3 regions of the Actimicrobium antarcticum genome follow, and region 1 is predicted to be linked to each of the others. Evidence: predicted binding sites of a transcription regulator. Region 1 holds the regulator's gene; each other region holds the start of a gene.
The links. The regulator HrcA, encoded in region 1, represses chaperone genes, less so after heat shock. The targets are predictions, from matches to a motif close to TTAGCACTCNNNNNNNNNGAGTGCTAA.
Positions count from the first base shown of each region.

Region 2: groES (co-chaperone GroES) is a predicted target of HrcA. The motif match lies at 3,046-3,072, and genes of this name have one in related genera.
Region 3: rpoH (RNA polymerase sigma factor RpoH) is a predicted target of HrcA. The motif match lies at 2,317-2,343, and genes of this name have one in related genera.

Region 1 covers NZ_BAAAZE010000008.1:970,977-980,833, forward strand. Annotated here, with positions in the region: gene ABD720_RS12365 (hypothetical protein) at 1-13, shown strand, start outside; gene ABD720_RS12370 (ExbD/TolR family protein) at 22-456, opposite strand; gene ABD720_RS12375 (MotA/TolQ/ExbB proton channel family protein) at 458-1,135, opposite strand; gene dapB (4-hydroxy-tetrahydrodipicolinate reductase) at 1,390-2,196, opposite strand; gene ABD720_RS12385 (outer membrane protein assembly factor BamE) at 2,259-2,861, opposite strand; gene fur (ferric iron uptake transcriptional regulator) at 2,938-3,369, shown strand; gene hrcA (heat-inducible transcriptional repressor HrcA) at 3,406-4,446, opposite strand; gene ABD720_RS12400 (HAD family hydrolase) at 4,456-5,178, opposite strand; gene ABD720_RS12405 (NAD kinase) at 5,267-6,187, shown strand; gene recN (DNA repair protein RecN) at 6,234-7,895, shown strand; gene hemH (ferrochelatase) at 7,920-9,026, shown strand; gene grpE (nucleotide exchange factor GrpE) at 9,228-9,764, shown strand.
Region 2 covers NZ_BAAAZE010000008.1:826,007-835,863, reverse strand. Annotated here, with positions in the region: gene ABD720_RS11780 (hypothetical protein) at 1-5, shown strand, start outside; gene ABD720_RS11775 (hydroxymethylglutaryl-CoA reductase, degradative) at 93-1,373, shown strand; gene ABD720_RS11770 (ABC transporter substrate-binding protein) at 1,522-2,736, shown strand; gene ABD720_RS11765 (hypothetical protein) at 2,769-2,972, shown strand; gene groES (co-chaperone GroES) at 3,186-3,476, shown strand; gene groL (chaperonin GroEL) at 3,574-5,223, shown strand; gene ylqF (ribosome biogenesis GTPase YlqF) at 5,373-6,305, opposite strand; gene ABD720_RS11745 (bifunctional diguanylate cyclase/phosphodiesterase) at 6,405-8,621, opposite strand; gene ABD720_RS11740 (histone deacetylase family protein) at 8,694-9,638, opposite strand; gene ABD720_RS11735 (AAA family ATPase) at 9,810-9,857, shown strand, end outside.
Region 3 covers NZ_BAAAZE010000008.1:485,703-495,559, reverse strand. Annotated here, with positions in the region: gene ftsY (signal recognition particle-docking protein FtsY) at 1-525, shown strand, start outside; gene ABD720_RS10170 (cell division ATP-binding protein FtsE) at 578-1,252, shown strand; gene ABD720_RS10165 (cell division protein FtsX) at 1,249-2,181, shown strand; gene rpoH (RNA polymerase sigma factor RpoH) at 2,413-3,309, shown strand; gene ABD720_RS10155 (SCO family protein) at 3,380-4,006, opposite strand; gene cyoE (heme o synthase) at 4,012-4,899, opposite strand; gene ABD720_RS10145 (COX15/CtaA family protein) at 4,910-6,022, opposite strand; gene ABD720_RS10140 (SCO family protein) at 6,029-6,655, opposite strand; gene ABD720_RS10135 (SURF1 family protein) at 6,642-7,364, opposite strand; gene ABD720_RS10130 (twin transmembrane helix small protein) at 7,444-7,644, shown strand; gene ABD720_RS10125 (cytochrome c oxidase subunit 3) at 7,713-8,573, opposite strand; gene ABD720_RS10120 (DUF2970 domain-containing protein) at 8,594-8,785, opposite strand; gene ABD720_RS10115 (cytochrome c oxidase assembly protein) at 8,847-9,437, opposite strand; gene ABD720_RS10110 (cytochrome oxidase small assembly protein) at 9,439-9,546, opposite strand; gene ctaD (cytochrome c oxidase subunit I) at 9,586-9,857, opposite strand, start outside.

The DNA of each region.
Region 1 (9,857 bases):
GTTTATCCGCTGACCTTGTTGTCAGCGCGCCGGGGAGCCGGTCGGCTTGGGCTCGGTCACGAAGCCCAGTTTGCTCAGGCCATTGCTTTGGGCAGATGCCATGACTTGCGCAATCACCTCGTAGCGTGTCGATTTGTCGGCCCGCAAGCGCAGTTCAGGTTGCGGAGTGCGCTTGCCCGCGTCGGCAAAGCGCTGTTCGAGTTCGGGCGTGGTGATCGCCGTATCGTTCCAGTACAGGGTGCCGCTGGCATCGATGGCGAGCTGGATGGTGGCCGGGTTGTCGGGCGCGGAGGCCGATGTCGCCTGCGGCAAATCGAGCTTGATTGCCTGCGTCAGCAGCGGTGCCGTCATGATGAAAATCACCAGCAGTACCAGCATCACGTCGACCATCGGCGTGACGTTGATCTCGGCCATGGGCGCAGGAGTTTGTTTGTCGTTGAATCCGCCGAAGGTCATGTCAGTTTCCTACCCGTGCGCCGGTGGTCAGGAAGGCGTGCAGGTCATGCGCGAAGGCATCGAGTTCGGCTAACGTGACGCGGTTGACGCGGGTGAATGCGTTGTAGGCCAGCACTGCGGGGATCGCTACAGTCAGTCCGAGCGCGGTCATGATCAGTGCCTCGCCAACCGGACCGGCTATCTTGTCGATCTGTACCGTACCGGCCGTCGAGATCGCCGCCAGTGCGTGATAGATACCCCACACCGTTCCGAGCAGACCGACAAACGGGGCGGTCGCACCGACCGAGGCCAGCAAGGTCAGACCACTTTCGAGACGCGAGGAGACGCGGTTGATTTCCTGGCGCAGCGTGCGGGTGATCAGTTCGCCGCGATCGCTGGCGGCATTGAGAGAACCGGCGGCGGGCGTCAACGTGGCAGCGTCGGCACTGCGGGCCGCCAGCGGGGTGTAGATGTTTTCGGGATCGGCTAGTTTCAGGACGGCGACGGCGTCGGCGATGCTGGGAGCTTTCCAGAATGCATCGAGGGCCACGGCACTGCGCCGCAGTCGCCACGCGCTCCATGACTTGGACAAAATGAAGTACCAGCTCACCAGCGACATCAGCAACAGCAGGTAGGCCACCGCATGCGAGATGGCGTCACCCTGAGCCCAGTAGCGGGCGAGTTGTGGCGAGAGATTCATGCTGCTCCTGGGTAAAAAGTCAGGAGTGCAGTGTAGACGGGATCGGTATCTGGTACCACAGCGCAACCGGTTTTCCAACGGCTGTGGCGGGTTGGCGACTCTGCTGCTGCATAGTCGCGTGAGCGGGCTGGTCGGGCAACGAAAAACAGCTGAAGGACTTGATCCGGACCGCGCCCGCCTTCACGCCGGTTGGTATCAGAGGCGATGCTGGTGGTGTCTGACGTGCCGGCTCCGGACGCAGTCCCACCATCGTGTCATCGCAGCCCGAGCACGTCCTGCATGTCGAACAGGCCGGTAGTTTTGTTTGCCAGAAAGCGTGCTGCGCGCAAGCTGCCGTGGGCATACGTGACGCGGCTTGATGACTTGTGCGAAATTTCGATCCGTTCGCCGATGCCGGCAAACAGCACCGTGTGGTCGCCCACGATATCGCCGCCGCGAATGGTGGCAAAACCGATCGAGGACGGATCGCGTTCGCCGGTTACGCCATGGCGGGCAAAGACACCGACTTCATCGAGATCCCGTCCGACTGCCTTGGCGATGACTTCCCCCATCTGCAGTGCGGTGCCGGATGGCGCATCAACTTTCATGCGGTGATGGGCTTCGATGATTTCGATGTCGTAGCCTTCGGCAAAACTCTTGGCGGCCATCTCCAGCAATTTCATCGTGACATTCACGCCCACGCTCATGTTGGGTGCGAAGACGATCGCGGTCTGTTCGGCTGCGGCAGCAATCGCCGCTTTGCCGGCAGCATCAAAACCGGTGGTGCCGATGATCATCTTGATGCCGTGACTGGCGCAATACGCCAGATGTTCCAGCGTGCCCTCCGGGCGGGTGAAATCAATCAGGAAGTCCGCATCCGCCAGGCCGTCGGCCAGTGCCGAAGTAATCAGGACGCCGCTGTTTTTGCCAAGAAACCCGGTGACATCGGTGCCGATTGCTGGTGCTGCGGCAACATCGAGCGCGCCCGTCAGCGTGGTGTCAGCGCTGGCCAGGATGGTTTCGGCCAGCATGCGACCCATGCGGCCGGACGCGCCGGCGATGGCAATTTTCAGTACAGTCATGGAAGCAATCGTCAGAGTGTTGGTCAAGTCGGTGTCAGCCGAACGTCAGGCGCAGACCCCATTTATTGCGTCGGTCTGGCCGCGGACGGAGCAACTGCCGGTGCCGGCGCAAGTGGCTTGGTTTTCTTGGGAACGGCACCCGCGATCAGTGCCAGGTAGTCGACTTCGGTGGGCAGGTTGCCGCCTTCGAATCGGCTGACACGTCCATCCTTGAAAAAGACCGTGACCCGGCTCGACAGGACTTCGTCATTGCGCTTGAGCATGCGGAAGACATAGTCCCAGCGATCGGCATGGAAGATATCGGTAATCAGCGGGGTGCCGAGTGCGAAGCGGACCTGGTCTGGCGTCATGCCTTCTTTCAGTTGCAGCACCATTTCTTCGGAGACGAAATTACCTTGTGGAATATCGATCCGGTACGGTGACAACACGCCCAGGAAGCGTCGCGCGCTGGTTGGCGTGCTGCGCTGCATGCCGCTATTGGCGGTTGCCGCGCTGGCGCTTTCGGCGGTGACTTCAGGAGTGGTTTTGGTCGCACTGGCCATGCTGGCCGGCGCTTCCATCAACGGGTTTTTGGAGGCACATCCGGCCAGCAGCGACAGACTCAGAAAACCAGCGGCAGCGAGCCGTACGGAACGAGGCAGAGAAATGGGGAGCAGCATTTGCATGAAGGATCTCGATTGATTGAGTCGGGGCGCGAAAGCGCTATATCATAAAGCAGTTACTCACTACCCAGCCAACAACATGTCCAATAACCCATCTGACCTCAAAGCCAGCGGACTGAAAGCCACGCTTCCCCGCATCAAGATCCTGGATATTTTTCATCAAAGCCAGGTGCGTCACCTGAGCGCCGAGGATGTCTACAAGATCCTGCTGGCAGAAAACATGGATGTCGGACTGGCCACCGTATACCGGGTACTGACCCAGTTCGAACAGGCCGGCCTGTTACACCGCAACCATTTCGAAACCAGCAAGGCCGTCTTCGAACTCAACGAAGGCACGCATCATGATCATCTGGTGTGCCTCGACTGTGGCATCGTCGAAGAATTTTATGATGAAGAGATTGAGTTGCGTCAGCAGAAGGTCGCTTTGGAGCGCGGTTTCACTATCGCCGAGCATTCGCTGGCACTGTACGGCCACTGCACGAAGAAAGATTGCGCGCATCGCACCCGGTGATGCGGTGTGCGGGCCAGCAAGCAAGCGGGCAGTGATTTATTTGTAGTGTTTGTCCGTCGCGCTGCTCAGTGCGTTCGACAGCAACTTCGCCGTGATATCGACGATCGGAATCACCCGTTCATACGCCATGCGGGTCGGACCGATCACCCCCAGCGTGCCGACCACGCGGCCATTGATTTCATACGGCGCCGTGACGATGCTCATCTGCTCCAGCGGCACCAGGCTGGATTCGCCGCCAATAAAAATCTGTACGCCCGTGGCCCGGTTCGACAGATCCAGCAATTGCAGCAGGCTGGTCTTCTGTTCGAACAAATCAAACAGCTTGCGCAACGAGGACATGTTCGATGACAGGTCGCTGACGCTGAGCAAATTACGTTCGCCCGAAATCACCACTTCATCGCTGTTGTCGGCCATCGCGTCGCTGCCCACTTCGACCGCGGCATGCATCAGTGGCGTCATGTCGTCGCGCAGCTGGCGCAATTCATGTTGCAGGCGCAGGCGGACGTCATGGAAGCTCAAACCGCCGTAATTGAGATTGATGAAGTTGGCCGCCTGCACCAGTTGCGCCGGGGTGTAATCGACATCGCTCATTAGCAAGCGGTTTTGCACGTCGCCATTGGGCGCGACGATCACCAGCAAAACACGCCGCTCCGACAAACGCAAAAACTCGATTTGCTGAAACACTGACTCACGTCGCGGTGTCAGCACTACACCAGCGAATTGCGACAGCGAAGACAACACTTGCGCTGCATTGGCAATGACTTTTTGCGATGAGCCGCTATGGATGCGTGATTGCAGGCGCGATTCCAGCGCACTCTCGTCAATGGTGTCGACCGTCAGCAGCGTATCGACAAAAATCCGGTAGCCGCGCGGTGTCGGGACACGTCCGGCTGACGTGTGCGGGCTGGACACGAAGCCCATTTCTTCCAGGTCGGACATGATGTTGCGGATGGTCGCCGGCGACAGATCAAGTCCTGAAATCTTCGCCAGCGCGCGCGAGCCGACCGGCTGACCGTCGGCGATATAGCGTTCCACGAGGGCTTTGAGCAGGGTTTGGGCGCGGGCGTCTAGTTGCATTTTGGTATTTTAGCGAGCGATTGGTGCCGGGGCCAGTATTATCCGGTGCTCCAGCCAGTGTTCCAGTTCAAGCAGGCTGACGCAACTGGCATCGGGCCGGACATGGTCGGGCAGGGTGCGTGAAAAGCGGTTCATCCAGACCGCGCGCAGGCCGGCTTGCTGGGCACCGACCACATCGAGCAGCGGATCGTCGCCGACGTACACGGTTTCGGCCGGATCAACTTCCAGCGCGCTGCAGGCCGCATGAAAAATGGCCGCATCTGGTTTGGCCGTACCGAACTGGTGCGCGGCAATCGAAATCCGGAAGTGACCGGCCAGGCCGATGGTGTCGAGGTCCGCCGAGCCATTCGAGATCGTCCCGAGTGCCACGCGTCCGCCGAGTCGCAGCAGCGACGGCAGCACATCGTCGTACGGTGTCACGGCATTGCGGGCGGTATTGAAGATGGCCATCGCGCCATCGACATGGACCGGGTCGGCACCGCTGGCATGGAAGGCTTCGGTCAGCCCGGCATGACGCAGGCCGACCAGATCGACTTTGTAACGGGGTTCGGCGGCCAGGATTTCCAGGCGGCGCGCGCGCATGGTTTCGATGCTGTGATCCTGCGCGACGGCTGGCGCATGCCTGCGCAGCCAGTCGTGCAGGATGGTTTCGGCGCGCACGATCACCGGCACGATCGGCCACAGCGTATCGTCGAGATCGAACAGTAAGGCCTTGATCGGAAGCTGGTTCATCACATGTTTCCCGTCGGGTTGTTCATCATAAGTAGGTCCGGCTGCGGCATCCTTCAAGAGGGCGACGAATTATGGTCTAATCCGAAGCATGTCGCTTCCCACCCCTGCCGGTCTGCCGGTCCCCCCGCTGAAAACCATTGCCATCATCGGCAAGCCCATGGCCGCCGGTATCGCGCAGTCGCTGTCCGAGATCGCCGATTTCCTGGTCGCGACCGGGCATGACGTGGTACTCGAAAACGAAACTGCCCTGAGCACCGGCATGACCGGTTACCGGCAAATGACACCGGCCCAGATCGGCGCGAGCGTCGACGCCGCCATCGTCGTTGGTGGCGACGGTACCATGCTCGGGATTGCCCGCCAGCTGGCGCCGTTCGACGTGCCACTGATCGGTATCAATCAGGGCCGGTTGGGCTTCATGACCGATATCCCGCTGGAAAGGATGATGCCGCTGCTGGCGGAAATGCTGAACGGCAAAATCGAATCGGAACGCCGGAGTTTGCTGGAAGGTGTGGTGCATCGCGATGGTCAGCCGGTCTTTAATGCGCTGGCCTTCAATGATGTGGTGGTGTCGCGCGGGGCCGGGTCCGGGATGGTGGAACTGCGGGTCGATGTCGATGGTCACTTCATGTACAACCAGCGTTCCGATGGCCTGATCGTGGCGACGCCGACCGGCTCGACGGCCTATTCGTTGTCGGCCGGCGGGCCGCTGTTGCACCCGAGTCTGGGCGGCATCGTGCTGGTGCCGATTGCGCCGCATGCGTTGTCGAACCGGCCGATCGTGTTGCCGGATTACAGCGAAATTGTGATCACCGTCATCAGTGGCCGCGACACCGGCGTGAATTTTGACATGCAGTCGCTGGCTAGCCTGCAACTGCATGACCGGGTTGTGATAAGGCGCTCGGCCCACACGATTACCTTTTTGCATCCGCCGGGCTGGAGCTATTACGACACGCTGCGCGAGAAGCTGCACTGGAATGAATACCCGTCGGTCGAAGGCCAACTCAAATAACGACCTGCTGCCGGTTGCATCGGCATTACCCAAAAGAATAGTCACCATGCTGCGTACCCTGTCCATCCGCGACTTTGTCATCGTTGACCTGATCGAACTTGAATTCGCTGCCGGCTTTTCGGTCCTGACCGGTGAAACCGGCGCCGGCAAGTCGATCCTGATCGATGCGCTGGCATTGGCGCTGGGCGGGCGCGGCGACGCCAGTGTGGTGCGTGACGGCGCTGCCAAGGCCGACATCAGCGCCGACTTCACGACCCATGCCGAAGCCGATGCCTGGCTCGCCACGCATGCCTTTGCCGACCCCGATGGCGGTGTGCTGCTGCGTCGTGTGATCGACAATGCCGGTCGCTCGAAAGCCTATATCAACGGCATTGCCGCGACCGCCACGCAATTGCGCGACCTCGGCGAATTGCTGGTCGATATCCACGGTCAGCACGCGCATCAATCCCTGCTGAAAACCGATGCGCAACGCCAGTTGCTCGATACGCAGGCCGGTTTGCAGGAAGACGTCAGGGTCGTAGGTGTTGCCTACAAAAGCTGGAAGGCGGTCAGCCGCCAGCGCGAAGAATTCGAAACCAATGCCAAAAATGTTTTGCTGGAGCGCGAACGGCTCGAATGGCAGGTCGGCGAACTCGACAAGCTCGCCGCCAAGGAAGGCGAATGGACCGAGATCAGCAACGAGCACAGTCGCCTGTCGCATGCGGCCAGCCTGATTGATGGTGCGCAGGATGCGCTGGCGGCACTCTCCGAATCCGGTGCCGAATCGGCCAGCCAGCCGATGCTGTCGCAACTGACCGCGTTGAACCTGAAACTCGACAAACTGGCTGACATTGACGAGGGCCTCAAGCCAGTCCTCGATTTGCTGGAGCCGGCCCGCATCCAGTTGCAGGAAGCGGTGTATGCACTCAATGACTATCTTGACCGGCTCGAACTCGACCCGCGTCGCCTGCAGCAGGTTGAGCAGCGCCTCGGCGACCTGCATTCGACCGCACGAAAATTTCATGTCACGCCCGAAGAGCTGCCGCAGGAATTTGCCACGCTGTCAGCGCAATTGCGCCAGCTGGCCGATGCCAGCGACATCGCCGCCTTGCGCGCGCAGGAAGAAAAACTCAAGGTCGCCTACACGGCGCTGGCGCAAAAATTGTCGGCAGTCCGGGCCAAGGCGGCCCGCACCCTGAGTGATGCCGTGACCAAAGCGATGCAGGACCTGAGCATGGCGGGCGGACGTTTCGAGGTCAGCCTGGTGCCGGCGGCAGCGGCCGTATCCGGTCTCGAACAGGTCGAGTTTCTGGTGGCTGGCCATGCCGGCACCATCCCGCGGCCACTGGCCAAGGTCGCTTCCGGTGGCGAACTGGCGCGCATTGCGCTGGCCATTTCGGTGATCGCGTCGAGTGCCACATCGACGCCGACACTGATCTTTGATGAAGTCGACAGCGGCATTGGCGGCGGCGTGGCCGAAGTGGTGGGGCGCTTGCTGAAGCGACTTGGTCAGGACCGCCAGGTGCTGTGCGTGACCCACTTGCCGCAAGTGGCGAGTCAGGCCAACCAGCATCTGCAGGTCAGCAAATTCAATGCGGCCGGCAAAACCGTGTCGCGCATCGAGGCGCTCGATACCAAAGCCCGGGTCGAAGAAATTGCCCGCATGCTCGGCGGCATCGAAATTACCGCAACCACCCGCAAGCACGCACGCGAGCTGCTTGCTTCCTAACTGATTTGTAAAGGCATTATTTCGATGGCGTTCAATAAAGCACCGCAGTACACCCATGGCAGTCCCGTCAAGACCGCCGTGGTACTGGTCAACCTCGGTACCCCCGACCAGCCCGATGCCCCGTCGGTGCGGCGTTACCTGAAGCAGTTCCTGTCCGATCCGCGCGTGGTCGAAATCCCGCGTGCGATCTGGTGGCTGATCCTCAATGGCATCATCCTGCCGATCCGCGCCAGCAAATCGGCCGCGAAATATGCGCTGATCTGGACCAAGGAAGGCTCGCCGCTGAAGGTGCATACCGGCAAGCAGGCCATGCTGTTGCGCGGCCAGCTGGGCGAGCAGGGCCATGCCGTCAAAGTCGAGTACGCGATGAGCTATGGCAATCCGTCGCTGCCGGATGTGCTCAACAAATTGCAGACCGACGGTTGCGACCGCATCCTGATCGTGCCGGCGTATCCGCAGTATTCGGCCACCACGACCGCCTCGATTTTCGATGCCGTGACGAGCCACTATCGCAAGGTGCGTAACGTCCCCGAGCTACGCTTCATCAAGCACTATCACGATGACGCCGCTTACATCAATGCGCTCAGGAACACCGTGCAGGCACACTGGGATGTCAACGGTCGTGGCGAAAAACTGGTGTTGAGTTTTCATGGCGTACCGAAGCGCACGCTGATGCTGGGCGACCCGTACCACTGCGAGTGTTACAAAACGGCCCGTTTGCTCGGCCAGGAACTGGGCCTGTCCAAAGACGAATTGCTGGTGACATTCCAGTCGCGCTTCGGCAAGGCGGAATGGTTGCAGCCCTACACCGCGCCGACCCTGATGCAACTGGCGAAGGATGGCTTGAAGCGTGTCGATGTGATGTGTCCCGGCTTTACCAGTGACTGCCTCGAAACACTGGAAGAGATTTCGCTCGAAGCCAAGCATGACTTCCTCGAAGCCGGCGGCAAGGAATTTCATTACATTGCGTGCGTCAACGAAGACCCGGGCTGGATCGCTGGTCTTGCCGAGATCACCGCCCGTCATCTGCAAGGCTGGCCAACCCGTCCGACCGAGGCCGAAAAAACCGAGGAGATCATCCAGTTGGGCATCGCTGCCAACGCGGCAAAACAGCTGGGCGCTGCGCGATAATCATTCTGGCGGCTGGTTGTCAGTCAATCAGTGGTGCTGCACGGGCCAGGCAGAGGCAATGCAAAAAATGGAAATGGGCGCGCATTATTCCCCTTGAAAAAGTGTGGCATAGCCCCATTTGCGTATCACTTTGTACTCAGGCTAGCCGTTTCCGGTCAGCCTATGCCTAACCTAAGCCACTGATAGTTGGAGGATTTCTACATGCAAGACCACGAAAAACAAGCTGCTGATAACCCGTCTGTCGAAGAAAATCAGGCCCCGGAATTGAATGCCGCTGCTGCCGATTCAGGGCTCGAGGCCCGCCTCGCCGAAGCCGAAACCCGCGCCGCGGAAATGCACGACGCCTTCCTGCGTGCCAAGGCCGATACCGAAAACTTCCGTCGCCGTGCCCAGGAAGACATCGCCCGTGCCCATAAATTTGCGATCGAAAGTTTTGCCGAAGCGCTGGTGCCAGTGATGGACAGCCTCGAAATGGCGCTGAAAGTCGATTCGCCATCGGTTGAATCCTTGAAAGAGGGTGTTGCGATGACACTCAAGCAGTTGTCCGCAGCTTTCGAGCGCAACCGCATGCTGGAAGTCGCACCACAGCCGGGTGACAAGCTCGATCCGAACAAGCATCAGGCCATCTCGATGGTACCGGCAGAGCAGGAAGCCAATACCATCGTCAGCGTGCTGCAAAAGGGCTACATGATTTCCGACCGCCTGTTGCGCCCGGCGCTGGTCACCGTCGCCCAATAGACGTATTCCGGGTCGGCGCTGCTGCCGGCCAAGTGGTCAATCATTACAAAAAAATGCTTGAAAGCTGGCAGCAGCTCCCAATATCCATCACAT
Region 2 (9,857 bases), 140 kb from region 1:
TTTAAATACATATAAAACACGATGTGGTCTTCCTAAAATGTTGACATCGCATTGCGGGCGCGAGCCCAATCCCTCTACCACCCGGAAACACTATGAAAATCGATTCCCGACTGCCAAATTTTCGCGCCCTGGACCCCGCAGCTCGCCTGGACCAGATTGTTGCCAAGGTCGGCCTGACGCCGGATGAGCGCGCCCTGATTGCTGAGCCCAACGCACTGCCGCTCGAGGTGGCCAACGGCATGGTCGAGAACGTCATCGGCAAGTTCGAGTTGCCGTACTCGATCGCCGGTTACTTCCATCTCAATGGCCGCGACGTCCTGGTGCCGATGGTGGTGGAAGAGCCATCGGTGGTGGCGGCCGCTTCGTTCATGGCAAAAATCATTCGCCAAGCCGGTGGCTTTCAGACTTCCAGCAGCGGCCCGTTGATGCGGGCGCAAGTACAGATCATGGGATTGACCGACCCCTATGGCGCGCGCCATGCGGTCCTGAATCACAGAGAGGAATTGATCGCGATAGCGAATTCTCGCGACAAGGTGCTGATTGGTCTGGGTGGCGGCTGCAAGGATATCGAAGTCCATGTGTTCGAGGCAACCCCGCGCGGCGCAATGGTCGTGGTGCACCTGATCGTGGATGTACGCGATGCAATGGGAGCCAACACCGTCAACACGATGGCAGAGGCTGTCGCAGGCCGGATCGAGGCCATTACCGGCGGCAAGGTGCGGCTGCGTATCCTGTCCAACCTGGCAGATCTGCGACTGGCGCGCGCTCGCGTGCAAATTCCACCCGCCTTGCTCAAGACCGAAAACTACAGCGCTGATGAAGTCATGAATGGCATCGTCGATGCCTATACCTTTGCCGCGGTCGACCCATACCGTGCCGCCACGCACAACAAAGGCATCATGAACGGGATTGACCCGGTGATTGTCGCCACCGGCAACGACTGGCGCGCAGTTGAAGCAGGTGCCCACGCCTACGCTTCGCGCAATGGCCGCTACACATCGCTGACAACCTGGGAAATTTCGCAAAAAGGTGATCTGGTGGGCACCATCGAGATGCCGATGCCGGTCGGACTGGTGGGCGGCGCCACCAAGACCCATCCTCTGGCGCGCCTGTCACTGAAAATCATGCAACTCAAGTCGGCGCAGGAACTGGCCGAAATCGCCGTCGCCGTCGGCCTGGCGCAGAACATGGGAGCACTGCGCGCCCTGGCTACCGAAGGCATACAACGCGGCCACATGGCGCTGCATGCCCGCAACATTGCCATCGTGGCCGGTGCCACCGGCGCGGACATCGACCGGGTTGCGCGTGCAATGGTCGCGGCACACGACGTGCGCGCCGACTACGCTGCCGAATTACTCAGGAAACCATCCTGAGTGCAATGCGGCACACGACCACGCCAATGCCCGTGCCGCAAAAAAGGCAGAGGCTGCAGCCAGGGAATACGCAATGGCATGAATCAAACAGCAGAACAACCAAACTATAAATAACTGGTGACTTCCACCAGAAACATGGAGACGAATCATGAAGAAAAATTCCCTGAATACTATTTCAGCAGCGATCCTCATCTTGTGCGCGCTGAGCGGCAATGCGCTGGCCCAGGGCACGACCGATCAGCCGATCCGTATCGGCTTCATCACCGACATGTCCGGACCGTATGCCGATACCGACGGTAGCGGCGGGCTGGAAGCAATCCGCATGGCGGTGGACGATGCGGGCGGCAAGGTACTGGGAAGAAAGATCGAGATCCTCTCCGCCGACCATCAGAACAAGGCCGATACGGCTGCGGCAAAAGCACGCGAGTGGGTCGACCTGCACAACGTGAAACTGCTGATCGGCGGCGCAAACTCGGCGGCCGGACTGGCCATCAATAAAATCATGGCCGACAAGAAACAGGTGTACATCAATGTCGGCGCAGCGTCAGCCAAACTGACCAACGAGGAGTGCACGCCCTACACGGTGCACTATGAATACGACACCGTCGCGCTGGCCCGTGGCACCGGTTCCGAAGTGGTCAAACAAGGCGGCAAGTCCTGGTTCTTCCTGGTGGCCGACTATGCGTTCGGCCACTCGCTGTTTGCCGACACGTCTGACGTGATCAAGGCCAGCGGCGGCACCGTCGTCGGCTCGGTGAAACACCCGCCAACCGCGAACGACATGTCTTCCTACATCCTGCAGGCGCAGGCATCCAAGGCCCAGGTTCTCGGCCTGGCCAACGCCGGCGCCGACACCATCAACTCCATCAAAGGTGCGCGCGACTTCGGCTTGACCAAGAACATGAGATTGGCCGGCCTGCTCATGGTGATCAACGACATCCATGGCCTTGGCCTGCCGGTCGCGCAAGGTCTGGTCATGACGGACAGCTGGTACTGGGACAAGGACGAGCCGTCGCGCAAGTTCGCCAATCGCTTTTTTGCGAAATTCAAGCGGATGCCGAGTACGCACCAGGCTGCGGATTATTCGGCAGCCTCGACCTATCTGAAAGCGGTCGCGAATGCGAAGACCGACAACGCAGACGAGGTGATGGCCGAACTGAAGAAAATGAAACTGGATGATTTTTATAGCAAAGGCTATATCCGCGCCGATGGCCGGTATATCCACGATATGTATCTGATGCAGGTAAAGACCCCGGAGGAATCGAAGAAGCCCTGGGATTACCTCAAGATCATCGCCACCATTCCAGGCGAAGAAGCATTTACCAAAGTTGCCGATTCGAAGTGCTATCTGCTGAAGAAATAGGCAGTCGATGAGGACCTCCGACGGAGGTTCTCTTGTCATTGCCCGATCCGGCTTGTCGTCCGGCGTCATCGCAAAGTGGCGCGGATGCCGGCCTCATCGTGTACAGCGAACGCACGCTGGCGCGCCTGAATGACCGTGCGATGGCAGCGAATGACCGTACGATGGAAAAAGCACTGGAAATCACGAACCTGCATGCCCGGTATGGCGCGTCGCCTATCCTGCGTGACGCAAATTAAGCTGCGAACGATCACTTCCCCAAAAGTCTTTCTCACCATCGCTGCTTGAAAAACAAGGATGTCGCCCATATACTTAGCACTCGTCGGGAGAGAGTGCTAACAACTGTCCCCGGCCTTCCACTTTTCTGGTGCGGTAATGCTGCGCAGTGAAGTTATCTTTGCAGCAGTCTTGCCGCAAAACAATCGTAATCTACTGAATTTTAAGGAGTTTTCATGAACCTTCGTCCTTTGCACGATCGCGTCATCGTCAAGCGCCTCGACCAGGAAACAAAAACTGCGTCCGGCCTCATCATTCCTGAAGCAGCCGCCGAAAAACCGGACCAGGGCGAAGTACTCGCCGTCGGTAACGGCAAGATCCTGGAAGATGGCAAAGTCCGCCCACTGGATGTCAAGGTTGGCGATCGCGTTTTGTTCGGCAAATATTCGGGCCAGGCTGTCAAGGTCGACGGCGACGAATTGCTGGTCATGCGCGAAGAAGACATCATGGCAATCGTTCAAAAGTGATGCCACTGACCAGCCCGAGGCTGGTCACACTGGTGTCCGGCGCTGCGGCGGCAAGCCCGCACAGCGCACTTTCAACTGAATTCAAGGAGCTATAAACATGGCAGCTAAAGAAGTTATTTTCGGCGACGCCGCCCGTGCACGCATGGTCGAAGGCGTCAACATTCTGGCCAACGCAGTCAAGGTCACCCTGGGCCCTAAAGGCCGTAACGTCGTGCTGGAGCGCTCGTTCGGCGCCCCGACCGTGACCAAGGATGGTGTCTCGGTCGCCAAGGAAATCGAACTCAAAGACAAGCTCATGAACATGGGCGCGCAAATGGTCAAGGAAGTTGCTTCCCGTACCAGCGACAACGCCGGCGACGGCACCACCACAGCCACCGTGCTGGCCCAGGCAATTGTCCGCGAAGGCATGAAGTTCGTTGCCGCCGGCATGAACCCGATGGACCTGAAGCGCGGTATCGACAAAGCGGTTGCAGCGACCGTCGAAGAACTGGCCAAGATCGCCAAGCCATGCACCACCACCAAAGAAATCGCGCAAGTTGGCGCGATTTCGGCGAACTCGGATTACTCGATCGGCGAGCGTATCGCTGAAGCGATGGAAAAAGTCGGCAAGGAAGGCGTCATCACTGTTGAAGACGGCAAATCCCTGAACGACGAACTCGACATCGTTGAAGGCATGCAGTTCGACCGCGGCTACCTGTCGCCGTACTTCATCAACAATCCAGAGAAGCAGACCGCGACGCTGGACAATCCGTTCATCCTGCTGTGCGACAAAAAAATCTCCAACATCCGTGATCTTCTTCCGGTACTGGAGCAAGTCGCCAAGGCTGGCCGTCCACTGCTGATCATCGCAGAAGACATCGAAGGCGAAGCGCTGGCAACTCTGGTTGTCAACAACATCCGCGGCATCCTGAAGACCTGCGCTGTCAAGGCACCAGGTTTTGGCGATCGTCGTAAAGCCATGCTCGAAGACATCGCTATCCTGACCGGTGGTCAAGTCATCGCTGAAGAAGTTGGCCTGACACTGGAAAAGATCACGCTGGAAGATCTGGGCCAGGCCAAGCGTATCGAAATCGGCAAGGAAAACACCACCATCATCGACGGCGCTGGCCAGGCTGTTGCGATCGAAGCGCGCGTCAAGCAAGTGCGTGTCCAGATCGAAGAAGCGACCTCGGACTACGATCGTGAAAAGCTGCAGGAGCGCGTTGCCAAACTGGCCGGCGGTGTTGCAGTGATCAAGGTTGGCGCTGCCACCGAAGTCGAAATGAAAGAAAAGAAAGCCCGCGTCGAAGATGCACTGCACGCTACCCGCGCTGCCGTGGAAGAAGGCATTGTTCCTGGCGGCGGCGTTGCCCTGCTGCGCGCACGTGCCAACATCAACGTCAAGGGTGACAATCCTGACCAGGAAGCCGGTATCAAGATTGTCCTGCGTGCGATGGAAGAGCCACTGCGCATGATCGTGCAAAACGCCGGCGAAGAAGCCTCCGTCGTGGTTGCACGCGTGCTCGAAGGTACGGGTAACTTCGGTTACAACGCCGCCAACGGCACCTACGGTGACATGGTCGAAATGGGTGTGTTGGACCCAGCCAAAGTGACCCGTTCGGCACTGCAAAATGCAGCCTCGATCGCGTCGCTGATGCTGACGACCGATTGCATGGTTTGCGAACTGGCCGAAGACAAGCCAGCCGGTGGCATGGGCGGCGGCATGGGTGGTATGGGCGGCATGGGTGGCATGGACGGCATGATGTAATGTCGACCGGCAGGGACGGCGTTGCAACTAACGCCAATCCTGCCACGCAAGAAGTTAAAAAGCCTGCAAGGTGGCCACCTTGCAGGCTTTTTTTATTGTGCGACGCGTCTTGCCGGCATCAACGGATGCTGCAGCGCTCCGGCGAGAATTCAGTTCCGGTAGTTATCCGACACAGGCTCCACCAGCGCTGCCTTGGCAGCCGCTTTCGCTTCCTGCGCCGCCTGATACTCGGCCAGCAGCACCGCACGCGTCTCCGGCGTCTCCAGCGAAATTCGTCCCAGTGCGCCACTGCGATAATCCTGCAGCAAGGTATGCGCCGCCTTTTCCAGATCGACGCCCTTGCCCTTGAGTTTGAAACCCCGGCGCAAGGCGACGGCTTCAACGATCCCGACCCCATCCATGCCTTCCGGCTTGACGCCATAGCGGGCCGCCAGCAATTCGGGATAGCGCACCAGCAGCGCATCCCCAAGGAAGGTCGCGACTTCTTCTTCGATCAAGGCATTGCTGCCGATGGCATGGCTGGCTGCCAGCATCAGGCCGTCGCTGGGATGCTGGATTTTCGGCCAGAGCATGCCGGGGGTATCGGTGAGCACCATGTTATTGCCGAGGTACAGGCGTTGCTGCATCTTGGTCACGGCCGGTTCGTCCCCGACCTTGGCCACGCGCTTTTTCAGCAGCGCATTCATCAGCGTGGATTTGCCAACGTTGGGAATGCCCATGATCATAATGCGCAGCGGCTTCAGGGCGGTACCACGGTGCGGTGCGATCTTCAGGCACAGCGCAGGAATTTTTGCGACATCGGCCGGCAGCTTGCAACTGAGCGCGACTGCGTGGACATCCGGCTGGCGGTTGTAGTAGGCGATCCAGGCAGCCGTCGCGGCCGGGTCGGCGATGTCACTTTTGTTGAGGATTTTCAGGCACGGGCGCTGGCGCTCGCCGCGCAGGGTCTCGATCATCGGATTGCAGCTGGCCTGCGGCAAACGGGCGTCCAGCACCTCGATCACCATGTCGACCTTTTCCATGGCTTCCGCCGCCTTCTTGCGGGCGGCATTCATATGACCTGGGTACCATTGTATGGACATTGCGGATTTCATCCTGAGAAAAGCAGGTCGCCATTCTACCTGCAGCAGCCGCTCAGGACGGTGCGATGACCGCAAAAGGCTCAGACTGTCAGCACTGCGTCAGCGCGTGCCCGGATCAGTTTCGCCCCGGTACCGATCGGCCTGACCGGATTCCAGCGCGGGATCAAAGACCACGCTACGGGAACGTCCCAGCGACTTGGCCTGATACAGGGCCAGGTCGGCACGTCGCAACAGATCGGCCATGGTGTTGCCATGCCCCGGAGGAATCGCAATACCGACAGAAATACGCAGATCCAGTGCCACGGAGTTGACCTCGAATGGCGGTGCCACCGCCTGATGCAAGCGCTCTGCCACGAACATCGCCAGATCCGGCGTCGGCTCCTGCAACTGCAACAGCAGCAGGAATTCATCACCACCCAATCGGGACAGCAAGTCGAATTCCCGAATCACCGATTCCAGCCGGCTACTCAGTTGCTGCAACACCTGATCGCCGGCTGCGTGCCCGTGGGTATCGTTGATCTCTTTGAAATAATCCAGATCAACCAGCATCAACACCGCGTTGGTTTCGCCCAGCTCAAGCCGGCGAGACACCTCGTCCTCCATCGCGCGGCGATTGTACAGCCCGGTCAGCGAGTCATGGTGCGCCCGCCAATGCAGTTTCTTTTGCAATACCAGACTGGTCTGACGGTGATTCATGTCACCCAGGATGTGCAGCAATTCTTCCAGTGCCTCGCCGTCGGCTTGCTGCCACGGCTGTGACTGACCCTGGACCGACTCCAGCCACTCTGCAAACGAGCTGCGCGGCTCAAGGCGTCGGGTGCCATCCGGCAGTGACACGAGCAGTTTGTTCGGATCGCCACCCCAGCGGACTTGCCGCACCACTTCCTGGCGTGTCAGGAAACAGAATATCGCGTCTTGTTGCGGACCTTGCGCCAGCATCAGGCCGGCAACATCCAATGACATCCTGAATGGTTGCTTTTCCGTCACCAGCAGGTCGTCCCGGCTTGTCACCGTCGCCATGTTCAAGACCGGACCAAGGCGGGTCGCCACCTCGTCGAGCAAGGTTTTTGCCGTTGCGCCACGCGTATCCGGTCCACCGACGTAATCGACATTACCGATGCGTACGCCGAATCCGGTAGCTTCGAACACCGTCAGTAGCTCCGGCAGCGCGTCGTCGAGCGCCGTCGCTATCTGTGCACCCGCCACCAGCGCCAGACGCAGCCGATTGAATACATCAATGAATTCCAGACGGTGCTGCAGGGCCGCAATCTGGTTCAGTGCCAGGATGCGCATGCCGGTCACTTCGGCAATCAGTTCGCAGACTTCGCGCAAGCCTTCTCTGGCCAGTTGCGGCAAGCCCTTCGGCGCGTGGTGATGACAGGCGATCAATCCCCACAGCTTGCCGTCGCACACGATCGACAAGGTCAGCGTTGCCCGCACACCCATGTTACGCAGATAAGTCAGATGCACCTCCGACATGCTGCGTAACAGGCAGTGGCTCTGGTCAAGCGGACCGCCGTCAGGCAGCAGCGCAGGCACCAGCGTATCCGGCACCGCCTCGACATCGACCAGCACACGCAACCGGTTTGCCAGATACAACGCCCGTGCCTGACTCGGAATATCGGTTACGGGGAAACGCAAGCCCATGAACCTGGCTTCGCACTCGCCAGAGGTGTTTTCAGCCACGACTTCGCCACTGCCATCAGGCAAAAAGCGATACATCATGACCCGGTCGAAACCACTGACTTGCTGTACCACCTCGGCACAAACCGCGAAAAAAGAATCGAGCTGATTGGTTTCGCGCAAGCGGGCAATCACAGCCGTGATGTCGGGAAACGGATGACCGGGAGGCTCATCGGTCGCTGCTGCGTGCGGCAACCACTCCAGCACGAGCATGGCGCCGGATCGATGTACCAGGCATTCCCCAGACGCTGCCATTGACAATGCCGGTTCGGAACCAGTGCGCTCGAAACGGGGGCGCCAGGAGCGAACCACAGGGTGGGAAGCCGGCAGCAAGTCGGTCGTCAGCGCAGCGCTGGTGTCGATGCCCTCAATCCAGTCAGAGACCCGTGAACCGATCAGCGCCGACGCTGCCGGCAAGCCCGGCCAGTGGCGTGCCATGCCGCTGGACAGCTGGACGATGCGTTCACTGGCAGGGTCGACCACCATCAGGAATCCGTATCCCTGTACCGCACCCAGCAAATGGATTTTTTCTTGGGCGCAGGTTTTTTCCAGCTCTGCGGACATCGTGGGTGAAATCGGAATGAGGTCGGGCTGGTTCAATGTCGATACCTTCGGGGCGGAGTCGAACTGCATTGCGCGGCATGAGTCTGGTACGCCGGCGACGGTACGGCGACCGATCGCCGTGATATTACTGCGTCGCGACGATCAATCGATCTCCGCCAGCACCTTCAGATGCGCGACCACGCTGCGTCCGAGCGCCGACAGGTTATATCCCCCTTCCAGGCAACTGACGATACGGCCCTGTGCATATTGCCGCGCAATGTCCATCACTTGCCGGGTAATCCAGGCATAGTCGGCCTCGACCAATCCCATCTGCCCGAGATCATCTTCGCGATGCGCATCGAAACCAGCCGAGATGAAGAGCATCTGGGGTTGGTGGGCATGCAGCGCGGGCAGCCATTTTTCGGTGACGACTTTGCGTACTGCTTCGCCACCGCTGAAGGCTGGCACCGCCACGTTGACCATGTTGTGCAAGCCCGTCTTGCTGCCGGGGTCTTCACAAAATGGATAAAGGGCATCTTGAAAAAAACTGACCATGAGCACGCGCGGATCATCGCGAAATGCGTCATGCGTGCCGTTGCCATGATGAACGTCGAAATCGACAATGGCGACCCGGGCCAGCCCATGAAATTCCAGCGCGCGGTGGGCGGCAATCGCGACATTGTTGAACAGGCAGAACCCCATCGGCGCGCCGGGCGTTGCGTGATGTCCCGGCGGGCGGATCGAACAGAACGCATTGTCGAGTTCGCCGGCCATCACCGCATCCGTCGCTGCCACGGCGGCCCCGGCCGATCGCAAGGCAGCGGTATAGCTATACGCATTGAGCGACGTGTCCGGATCGATCGGATACAGATGCTCGGCACCTTCTGCCGGAACATTCTCGGCAACCAGTGCAATGGCTTGCGGCGTGTGTACGGTTTCCAGCATGGCCACCGTGGCCAGCGGCGCCTCGCGATGTTCAAGCAAGATGTCGATACGACTGGCAATGAGCTGGTCGTCGATCGCCTGCAAACGTGCTGGTGACTCCGGATGCCATGACCCCATGTCATGGCGCTTGCAATCGGAATGGGTAAAAAATCCTGTGCTCATAGGCTCTCGACGGTTGCGGCATTGCACTGGCGGACAAGTTCCAGCAGGCAATGCCTTGCGTTCTCGAATAGAATCAATCGGTCGTCTCCCCGGCTGACTTCGCCGGTTGGTTAGTGTAACCAACATTGCATGACAAAAACCGTATAGCCACCCACTCTCGCCAATAGACCCATGCTTTCAAACATTCACGCAGTGGCAAACCAGATCAACCAGATCGTG
Region 3 (9,857 bases), 490 kb from region 1:
GTCTTGCTGGCTGCGGGCGATACGTTTCGTGCGGCGGCACGCGAGCAATTGACGATCTGGGGCGAGCGCAACAATGTCTCGGTCATCGCCCAGGAATCGGGAGACCCCGCGGCAGTCGCGTTTGATGCCGTGCATTCCGCCAGCGCCAAGGGAATCAATGTGGTGATGGTGGATACCGCCGGCCGTTTGCCTACGCAATTGCACCTGATGGAAGAGCTGAAGAAGATCAAGCGCGTGACGGCCAAGGCCATGGCCGATGCGCCGCACGAAATCCTGCTGATCATCGATGGCAACACCGGACAGAATGCGTTGATGCAGGTGAAGGCATTTGACGATGCCCTCGGTTTGACCGGCCTGGTCGTGACCAAGCTGGACGGCACCGCCAAGGGAGGCGTTCTTGCCGCGATTGCCAGAACGCGGCCAATACCGGTGTACTTCATCGGCGTTGGTGAACAGATCGAAGACCTGCAACCGTTCAATGCTGAAGAATTTGTCACCGCCCTGCTGGGTGACGCGAGTGACTGATCGATTGGCACATGCATTGCAAACCCAAGCCCACACCGACGCCTACTGACCGATGATCGAATTCCAGCACGTCACGAAACGCTATGCACGCGAAGCCACCGCCCTGGCCGATATCTCACTGGAGATCGCCGATGGGGAAATGGTTTTTCTGGCGGGCCCATCCGGCGCCGGCAAGTCAACGCTGCTGAAGCTGATTGCGGCGATCGAACGTCCGACGGCCGGCGCTGTGCGCGTGAATGGTCAGGATGTCGGCAAGCTCAACCGCTCCGGTTTGCCGTATCTGCGACGCAATCTTGGATTGATCCTGCAGCAACAACGCCTGTTGCAGGACCGCACCGTACTGGCCAACGTGATGCTGCCACTGCTGGTCTGCGGCGCCTCCGGCAGCGATGCGGAGCGACGTGCGCGCGCCGCGCTGGATCGGGTCGGGCTGCTCGACAAAGCACTGGCGGCGCCACTGTCGTTGTCTGGTGGTGAACAACAGCGCGTGGCTATCGCCCGCGCCATCGTGAATCGTCCAAAAATTATCCTGGCGGACGAACCGACTGCGAATCTGGATCGCGAGAGCGCCAATCTGGTTCTTGATGCACTCAGGTCATTCCACGGTGCCGGTGTGACGTGTGTGGTCTCCAGCCATGACGAACAGATTCTTGGTGCGGCCGGTCGGGTGATTTATTTGAAACACGGCCAATTGACCGACCATTGGCCGTCTGGGGCGAGCGCATGAACACCTGGCTGCGTCACCATTTTTTTGCGTTGCACCAGGCCTTCCGGAATGCCATCAGTGCGCCAGTGAGCTTTTTACTCAATGCACTGGTGATTGCCATTGCATTCGCCCTGCCGTTGACCGGACTGACGGTTCTCGAGAACTTGCGACCATTGTCCGCAGAACTGGTCGTCGAGCCTGAAATCAGCGTGTTCCTGGACATGACGTTTTCGCGCAGCGACGCGCTGTCACTCGGACAGGGCATTAAGAAAATCCTGGTGGAGAACAAGCGACCAGGAAAAATCGAATTTCTGCCGCGCGAAAAGGCACTTGACCTTCTCAAGCAAAAGTCAGGGCTATCCGAAGCACTGGCGATACTCGGCGCGAATCCACTCCCGGACGGCTACCTGATCAAACTGCCGCGCTTCGAGAGTGCTGCCGAAGCGACCGCAGTCGATACCATTGCTGCCAGCCTGCAAGCGCTGCCAGGCGTCGAACATGTTCAAGTGGACTCTGCCTGGATCAAACGTTTGTCGGCGCTGGTGCATTTGCTGACTGTGGTGTTGCTGATTCTGGCCACTACGCTGGGAATTGTCGTGGTTACCGTGGTGTTCAATACGATACGCCTGCAGGTCCTGACGCAGCGTGAAGAGATCATGGTGTCGCAACTGGTTGGTGCCACCGACGCCTTCATTTACCGTCCCTTTTACTACACAGGTGCACTGCTGGGCGTGTGCGCTGCCGGACTTGCAACCGTTTTGGTGGCACTGGCTCTGCGTCCGATCAACACAGCTGTCGCTGAATTTGCTCGTCTGTACGCATCGGAATTCCGGCTTGTGCCGCTCGATTCCATGGCCACGGTACTGTTCCTGATACTGGGCGCGTTACTGGGATTCGCCGGCGCAGTGCTCTCCGTCTCTCGCCACCTGGCATCTGCCTCGGATCACTGATCCGTTAGTATCATTAATCATGCAACCTTCCCGGTTGCCCGGACTCCAAGTACTTTCGCGCGAACCTGATCAGCGATCAGTCACTAGCAGTCTCTGCTCATAGTGAATACCTATGTGGAACTTCAACGATGGCCATTAGCACTCATTTAGCGAGAGTGCTAATATGGTTGCCGTCACTGGCCGGATCGTTTTACCCACCGGCCCATTCCTATACGGAAGCAAGGAGAAATAATGGAAGCATCTGCTACAAAAACTGCAATGGTCCCTCCGGGCAACGCCTTGGCGCTTGGTTTCACCGGCACGCTGGGCAACATCGATTCCTATATTTCCGCTGTCAACCGTCTCCCGATGCTGACGCACGAAGAAGAGATGTCACTGGCGCGACGTTTGCGGGATCAGAACGATCTCGGCGCTGCGCAAGGTATGGTGCTATCGCACCTGCGTCTGGTCGTGTCGATTGCCCGTGGTTACCTGGGTTATGGCTTGCCGCACGCCGACTTGATCCAAGAGGGCAACATTGGCCTCATGAAGGCCGTGAAGCGCTTCGATCCGGATCAAGGTGTACGACTGGTGTCGTATGCAATGCACTGGATCAAGGCCGAGATGCATGAATACATCCTGAAGAACTGGCGCCTGGTGAAGGTCGCCACGACCAAGGCGCAGCGCAAATTGTTTTTCAATTTGCGCAGCCACAAAGTCGGTCTCGATTCGATGACGCCAGCACAGGTGGATGCATTGGCACTGGTACTCAACGTCAAACGCGAAGAAGTCGTTGAAATGGAAACGCGGCTGTCAGGCCGTGACATCGCACTGGAAGCGCCAACCGATGACGAAGACGACAAATTTGCACCGATTGCCTATTTGTCCTCCGACCGCAACGAGCCAACCAACGTGCTGGAGGCATTGCAATACGACAGGTTACAGAGCGAAGGCTTGTCACAGGCACTGGGCAAACTGGATGACCGCTCGCGCCGGATCGTTGAATCGCGATGGTTGGCCAATGATGATGGATCAGGTGCGACGCTGCATGAACTGGCAAAAGAGTTTGGCGTCTCTGCCGAACGTATTCGCCAGATCGAGGTGGTTGCGTTGAAAAAAATGAAGGGAACGTTGACGGCGTTCGAATAATGTAGCGGGCTGTTCTCGCAATAAAAAAGGCGCTTTGACGAGCGCCTTTTTTTATTCGCGACCCGCTATTTCAGGGTGCTTCCAGCAGCAGTTTCAGATCATGCGCGATCGGTGCTGCACCCTGACCGTGACGCACGAACAAACGTACACGGCCTTGCGCATCAAATACATAACTGCCGGCGGTATGGTCGATGGTGTAGCTGTCGGCCGATTTGCCAGGCACTTTCTGAAAAAATATCTTGAAGTCCTTCGCGACTTTTTCGGTTGCCGCCTTGTCACCGTACAAGCCCAGAAAACGTGGGTCAAAAGCGGGCACGTATTTGGATAGCAAGGCTTGCGTGTCGCGCTCCGGATCGAGTGTCACGAACAGCACCTGCACCTTGTCCGCCAGCGGCCCCAGCTCTTTCATGACGGCAGCCATTTCAGCCATCGTGGTCGGGCACACGTCAGGACACTGCGTGTAACCGAAAAAAATCAGCACGGCCTTGCCCTTGAAGTCGGCGATCGTGCGCGGCTTGCCGTTGTGGTCCGTCAACGCAAAATCTTTCGCGTACTCGAGACCGGTGACATCGGTGTTCTTGAACTGACTGGTAACCGGCGAAAACTTCATATCGCCGCCGCTGGTGGTCGATGCTGGCTCGCAGCCTGCGACTGTAGCCAGCGCAAGAACTAACAAAAGTGATTGAATGAGGCGCATGGGATTCAGATTTTAAAGTAATGGTCGACCAGCAGCGCAGCAAACAACAGCGCCAGGTACAGGATGGAGTACGCAAACATCTTGCGCGAAATCTGGTCGGTGTAGTGGCGATAGACCTGCCATGCGTACCACATGAAGACGATGTCGAGCAGTATCACGCTGACCAGATAGATCAATCCGCTCATGTTCACCGCATACGGCAGGAAGGTGGTTGCGACCAAGGCAATTGTGTACAACCAGATATGGAATTGGGTAAATACCATGCCGTGCGTGATCGGCAGCATCGGCAAGCCCGACTTCGCATAATCATCACGACGATACAGCGCGAGCGACCAGAAATGCGGCGGCGTCCAGATAAAAATGATCAATACCAGTATCCATGCCTGCATCGGTACATCATTGGCAATCGCAGCCCAGCCTAGCGCTGGTGGCATCGCACCGGCCAGTCCGCCGATGACGATGTTTTGCGGTGTCGCCGGTTTCAGGATGATCGTGTAAATGATGGCGTAACCGACAAAGGTGGCGAACGTCAGCCACATGGTCAGCGGATTGACAAAGTGATACAGCACCCAGGTTCCGATCCCGCCAATGACGCCCGAAAATAGTAAGGTCTGCGGCACCGTGATGTCGCCACGCGCCATCGGTCGACGTGCCGTACGCGCCATGCGCGAATCGATCTCGCGTTCGACCAGGCAATTGACCGCAAATGCGGCGCCGGCCAGCAACCAGATACCGATGGTGGCGGGAACAGCGATGCGCCAGTCTGGCAACTCCGGAGTCGCCAGGAACATGCCGATGACGGCACAGAACACCGCGAGTTGGGTCACACGCGGCTTGGTCAGCGCCCAGTACTGGGCAAAACGGTTCGGCAGGGAAGAGGTCAGCGTGGTCATTCGGTCAGGGTCAGTACGCCGTGGGCGGTCGGGCAATGGAAGCTGGCGCACCGTGGGGTGCGAGACGGGTCTTGTAGTTTAACATGGTGAGTATCAGCACCAGCAGTGCCGCACCCGCGTTATGCAGAACCGCGATCGCCAGCGGCCAGTTAAAGTAGACCGTCGCCAATCCGGTGCAGAGCTGCACGGCCAGAGCGGCAAGCAGGCAGCGACCCACAACCTGCATCCCGCTAATCTTCATGGCGCGAAGTGCCAGCCATCCGAGCACTGCCGCGACCACAAAAGCGAAGCTGCGGTGAACGTAATGAATCGCTGTCAAGGCAGGAAACGGCAGGTACTCGCCGTCGGCTGTCATACCCAGTTTGCGCCATAGCGTGAAGCCATTTTCAAAGTCCATCTGTGGCAGCCAGACGCCATGGCACGTCGGAAAATCAGTGCACGCCAGCGCGGCATAATTGGTACTCACCCAGCCACCCAGCGCAAGCTGAACGAACAGCAACAGCGCCCCCAGTAACGCCGGCCCACGCAGCGAGACTGCCGTCGGCGATAACGCAGGATGTTCGCGCTGACGGACATGTAGCCAGGTCAGCATCGCCAGCAATCCGAGGCCGAGCAACAGGTGGCAAGTCACGATGATCGGCTGCAGTTTCATGGTGACCGTGAATGCGCCGAACGCCCCCTGCAAACAGACGAACAGAAAAAGTAGCGTCGGCATGGCCGGTGCGAAACGCGCATGCCGTCGTGCCGACTTGATCCAGCGCAGCCACGCAATTACCATCAACGAGACGATGAGCACGCCAACACCCATCGCCAGATAACGATGGATCATTTCGATCCACGCCTTGAATACGGTAACGGGCCCGGTGGGCATGGCGCTTTGTGCAGCGCTGATATGTTCGTGTGCCTGAAACGGATTCGCATGGCCGTAGCAGCCGGGCCAGTCAGGGCAACCCAGGCCCGAATCGGTCAGCCGCGTAAAGCCACCAAAGATGATCAGGTCAAACGTCAGAAACAACGTCACTGCGGCCAGCTTGCGATATTTGTTGGCATCGGAGGATACCCACACCATGGTCAGCGGCAGTATCGCGGCCAGTAGGCCCATGATGCCCAGTTGAATCAGCATCGCGGGCTAACCAATACTGGAAGCTTTGAGCAGCTTGCCGAGATCTTTTTTGATCAGGTTCGGATCGCGATCTTTCGGGAAACGCATCATCAGGCGACCAAGCGGATCGATCAGATAAATGTGATCTGCGGCGTTGCCGCCCGCCTCCACTGGCAGCCAGCGGGCCACCGCTGCGGCATCCACCCGCAACAAGCGGGTGCCGTCAAATTCGCGCATCAGCAAGGTGTCCAGGGGAGCTTTGTCCGTAATTAGCCAGACGCGCTCGACACGGTCACGCTCACGTCCCTGAGTCAGGCGCAATTGGCGCATGTCGTACAGCTTCTTGCTGCAAGGTTCTGCGCAGGCGCCGCCATCGACTTGCAACATGATCCATTTGCCTTCGTACTCTTTCAAGGCAACTGGCTTGCCATCGAGCGCCGTCGAATTCAGGTCGGCCGGTATCGGATGCACCATGTAGTCGATAAAGTCACCGTAATTGGTGCGTGCTTGCGGCTTGATCACGTAATACGTGAAGTAGGACGCAATCAGCGGAAACGCGCAGACCGCGAATACGGCAAACAGTTTCCAGCGGCCTGACGATTGCTGCGCCTGTTGCGGGGTGATGGCAGCGGGAGATAATTTATTTTGCTTCACGTCGAAATCCTGTCACTACAAAAAAGATAAATGCCATCAAGGCCAGTGCGTACCATTGAAATGCGTAACCACGATGCATGTCGATGCCACTCGATGGCTTCGGCCAGTCGCGCACCAAACCCTCTTGCTGGTCATTCGGGCTTGCTGCCTGTTCAATCAGGATAGGCTGCAGTGTCATGCCGGATGCCTGCGCGAACTCCGCCAGATCCAGGTTCTGCACCATGGCGCCACGCGTTAGCGGTGCCGGGCTACCCAACTGCATTACATGACCGGATCGACGGCGCGCGATTCCGCTGATGTCGACGTCACCGGCGGGCGTCTGAAACGGATAAATTTTACTGCGATTTGCAATATTCAGCGGAATCCAGCCGCGCTCGATCAGGACATGCAGCGAGCTGCCGTCGATTTTGAAAGGCATCACCACATACGCGCCCGGACGTCCGTTGTACGGTCGATTATCGAGATAGACCGGCCAGTCCGCAACAAAATGACCGCGCACGTTGACGCGGCGATATTCGGCGTCTTCAGGCTTGACGAGGTTCTCTCCAAGCACGAGAGCAGGGGCTGCTGCGCGCGCTGCGAGACTGGTCTCGATCTGCTGCTTTGCGAGTGCCCGTTGCGTCTGCCATTGCCCTAGCACAATGCCTAGCAACACCAGAAGGGAAGCAGCAACGAAGGGAATGAGGCGGAAGTGGAATCGGATTCGCATTACAATCAACTTTTAACACAGGCCACGAATTGCTGCTTCGCATGTACTGCGTCGGGGCGGCACACGGCAAGACAGCACCATGAAAATCCTCATCGCCATCGGTTTCATCCTGATACTTGGCAGCCTCGGCTCGGCATTCGTCTTTCTGATGAGAGACAAGGGCAAGACCAACCGCACCGTATATGCACTCGCCATGCGCGTCGGATTTTCCATCCTGATGTTCGGACTGCTGCTAGTGTCATACCGGATGGGCTGGATACAGCCGACTGGCTTGCACTAGACTGCACACCCAGTAAAAAAGCCGCACCGAGGTGCGGCTTTTTTTGCCAGATCGGCGAGGCGAACGCGTTACAGCCAGTACACCACGACGTACAAGCCCAGCCAGACCACGTCGACAAAGTGCCAATACCAGGCAGCGCCTTCGAAGCCAAAGTGCTGCTCCGCAGTGAAGTGTCCCTTCAGAACACGATACAGGATGACGGACAGCATGATTGCGCCTAGCGTCACATGGAATCCGTGGAATCCGGTCAGCATGAAGAACGTTGAACCGTAAATGCCAGATGTCAGCTTCAGGTTCAGTTCCGAGTAAGCATGCATGTACTCATACACCTGGAAGCCCATGAACGTCGCGCCGAGCATGATGGTAGCGAACAACCAGGCCGCCGTCTGCATGCGATGTCCGGCACGCATGGCGTGGTGGGAGATCGTCAGGGTCACGCCGGATAACAGCAGCAATGCGGTGTTAATGGTCGGGATCGGAAACGGACCCATCGACGTAAATGGCTCGACTGTTCCGGCAGGTCCGATGCTGCCCCACTGACCGGCGAAGTCCGGCCACAGCACCTTGTGGTCCAGGTCCGACAGCCACGGCATCGTGATGCTGCGTGCATAAAACAAGGCGCCAAAGAAACCGGCGAAAAACATCACTTCAGAAAAAATGAACCACGCCATGCTCCAGCGATACGAGACATCGATGCGGGCACTGTATTTGCCGCCTTCGGACTCGGCAATCGAATCACCGAACCAGCGATACAGCACAAAGATCACTGCCAGCAGACCCGCCATGTTCAGCGGCATGCCCCACGAGGTGCCATTGACCCAGCCGGATGCACCGAGCATCGTAACGAGCAATGCTGCTCCTGCCATCACTGGCCACCGGGAAGGGCCCGGTATGAAATAACTTGACGCGCCAGCTTGTTGAGCACTCATTCACATCTCCTGAACCAAATTTAAATAATAACTTTTGACAGTACCAGCTTCACGATGAGGATCAGTATCGTAATCAGGATCAATGCGCCGAGCACGCCGGCAATGACCACATGAATCGGATTCAGGTTTTCCACATCATGGGCAGAGTCCTTGCCTTTCCTGACACCGAAAAAAGACCAGAACACAGCCTTCATCGTGGCAAAAAAAGACATCTTCCGCTTTACTACGTTGTTCGTATCCTGCTTGCTGTGCTGCATTACTGCGACCGCCTTCCTATTGACTTACCGCCTTTGCTGTCGGCAAGCCCACTTCAAAAAACGTATAGGACAACGTGATTGTCGTCACGTTCTTCGGCAGGGCCGGATCAACATAAAACGACACCGGCATTTGCCGCGCTTCGTTCGGCCCCAGCGTTTGTTGCTTGAAACAAAAGCATTCCAGCTTTTTGAAGTAGGACGCCGCTTCCTGCGGCGCATAACTCGGTATCGCTTGCGCATTGATGGCGCGGGACTGCTTGTTCACGACTTCATAAACAACATTGGCCAATTCGCCAGGATGTACACGCAGGCTACTGATGGTTGGACGAAAGCGCCACGGGCCCTGCGCATTTCCGTCAAATTCCACCGTGACGTAGCGCGACGTGTCGATCTGCGTATTACGTACTGCGCTTGCCGCACTTGATTCCTGGGTGCTCAGCACATTCGAGCCTGTCAGTTCACAAATACGCTTGTACAACGGCACCAGCGAATACCCAAACCCGAACATCAGTATCGCGATCAACAGCAACTTGCCGAGCATTTGCCCATTGATTTTTTTCGCGTACCGACGATAGCTCTCGTCGGTTTCATCGGATTCTTGCGTCACTTCAACCGAACCATACGTGCTTGACCACGACACCGATAAAGAACATCACTGCAATCGATGCCAGCACCAGTGCAGTACGCAGGTTGTTTTGTTTTTTTGGATTCGCCATAAACTCAATGAAAGGCGGGACGATGCCCGCCTGTCTTCTTTACTTGAAGATTGGTGCAACTTCAAACGTATGGAAAGGCGCCGGACTTGGCACTGTCCACTCCAGACCTTCTGCACCGTCCCATGGCTTGGCCAGGGCTTTTTCACCGCCGCGGATCGATGGCAACACGACCGCAAACAGGAAGTACAGTTGCGAGGCAGCAAAGCCTGCTGCACCGATCGACGCCAGCATGTTGAAGTCGGTGAACTGCGCAGGATAGTCAGCGATGCGACGCGGCATACCCGCCAATCCCAGGAAGTGCATTGGGAAGA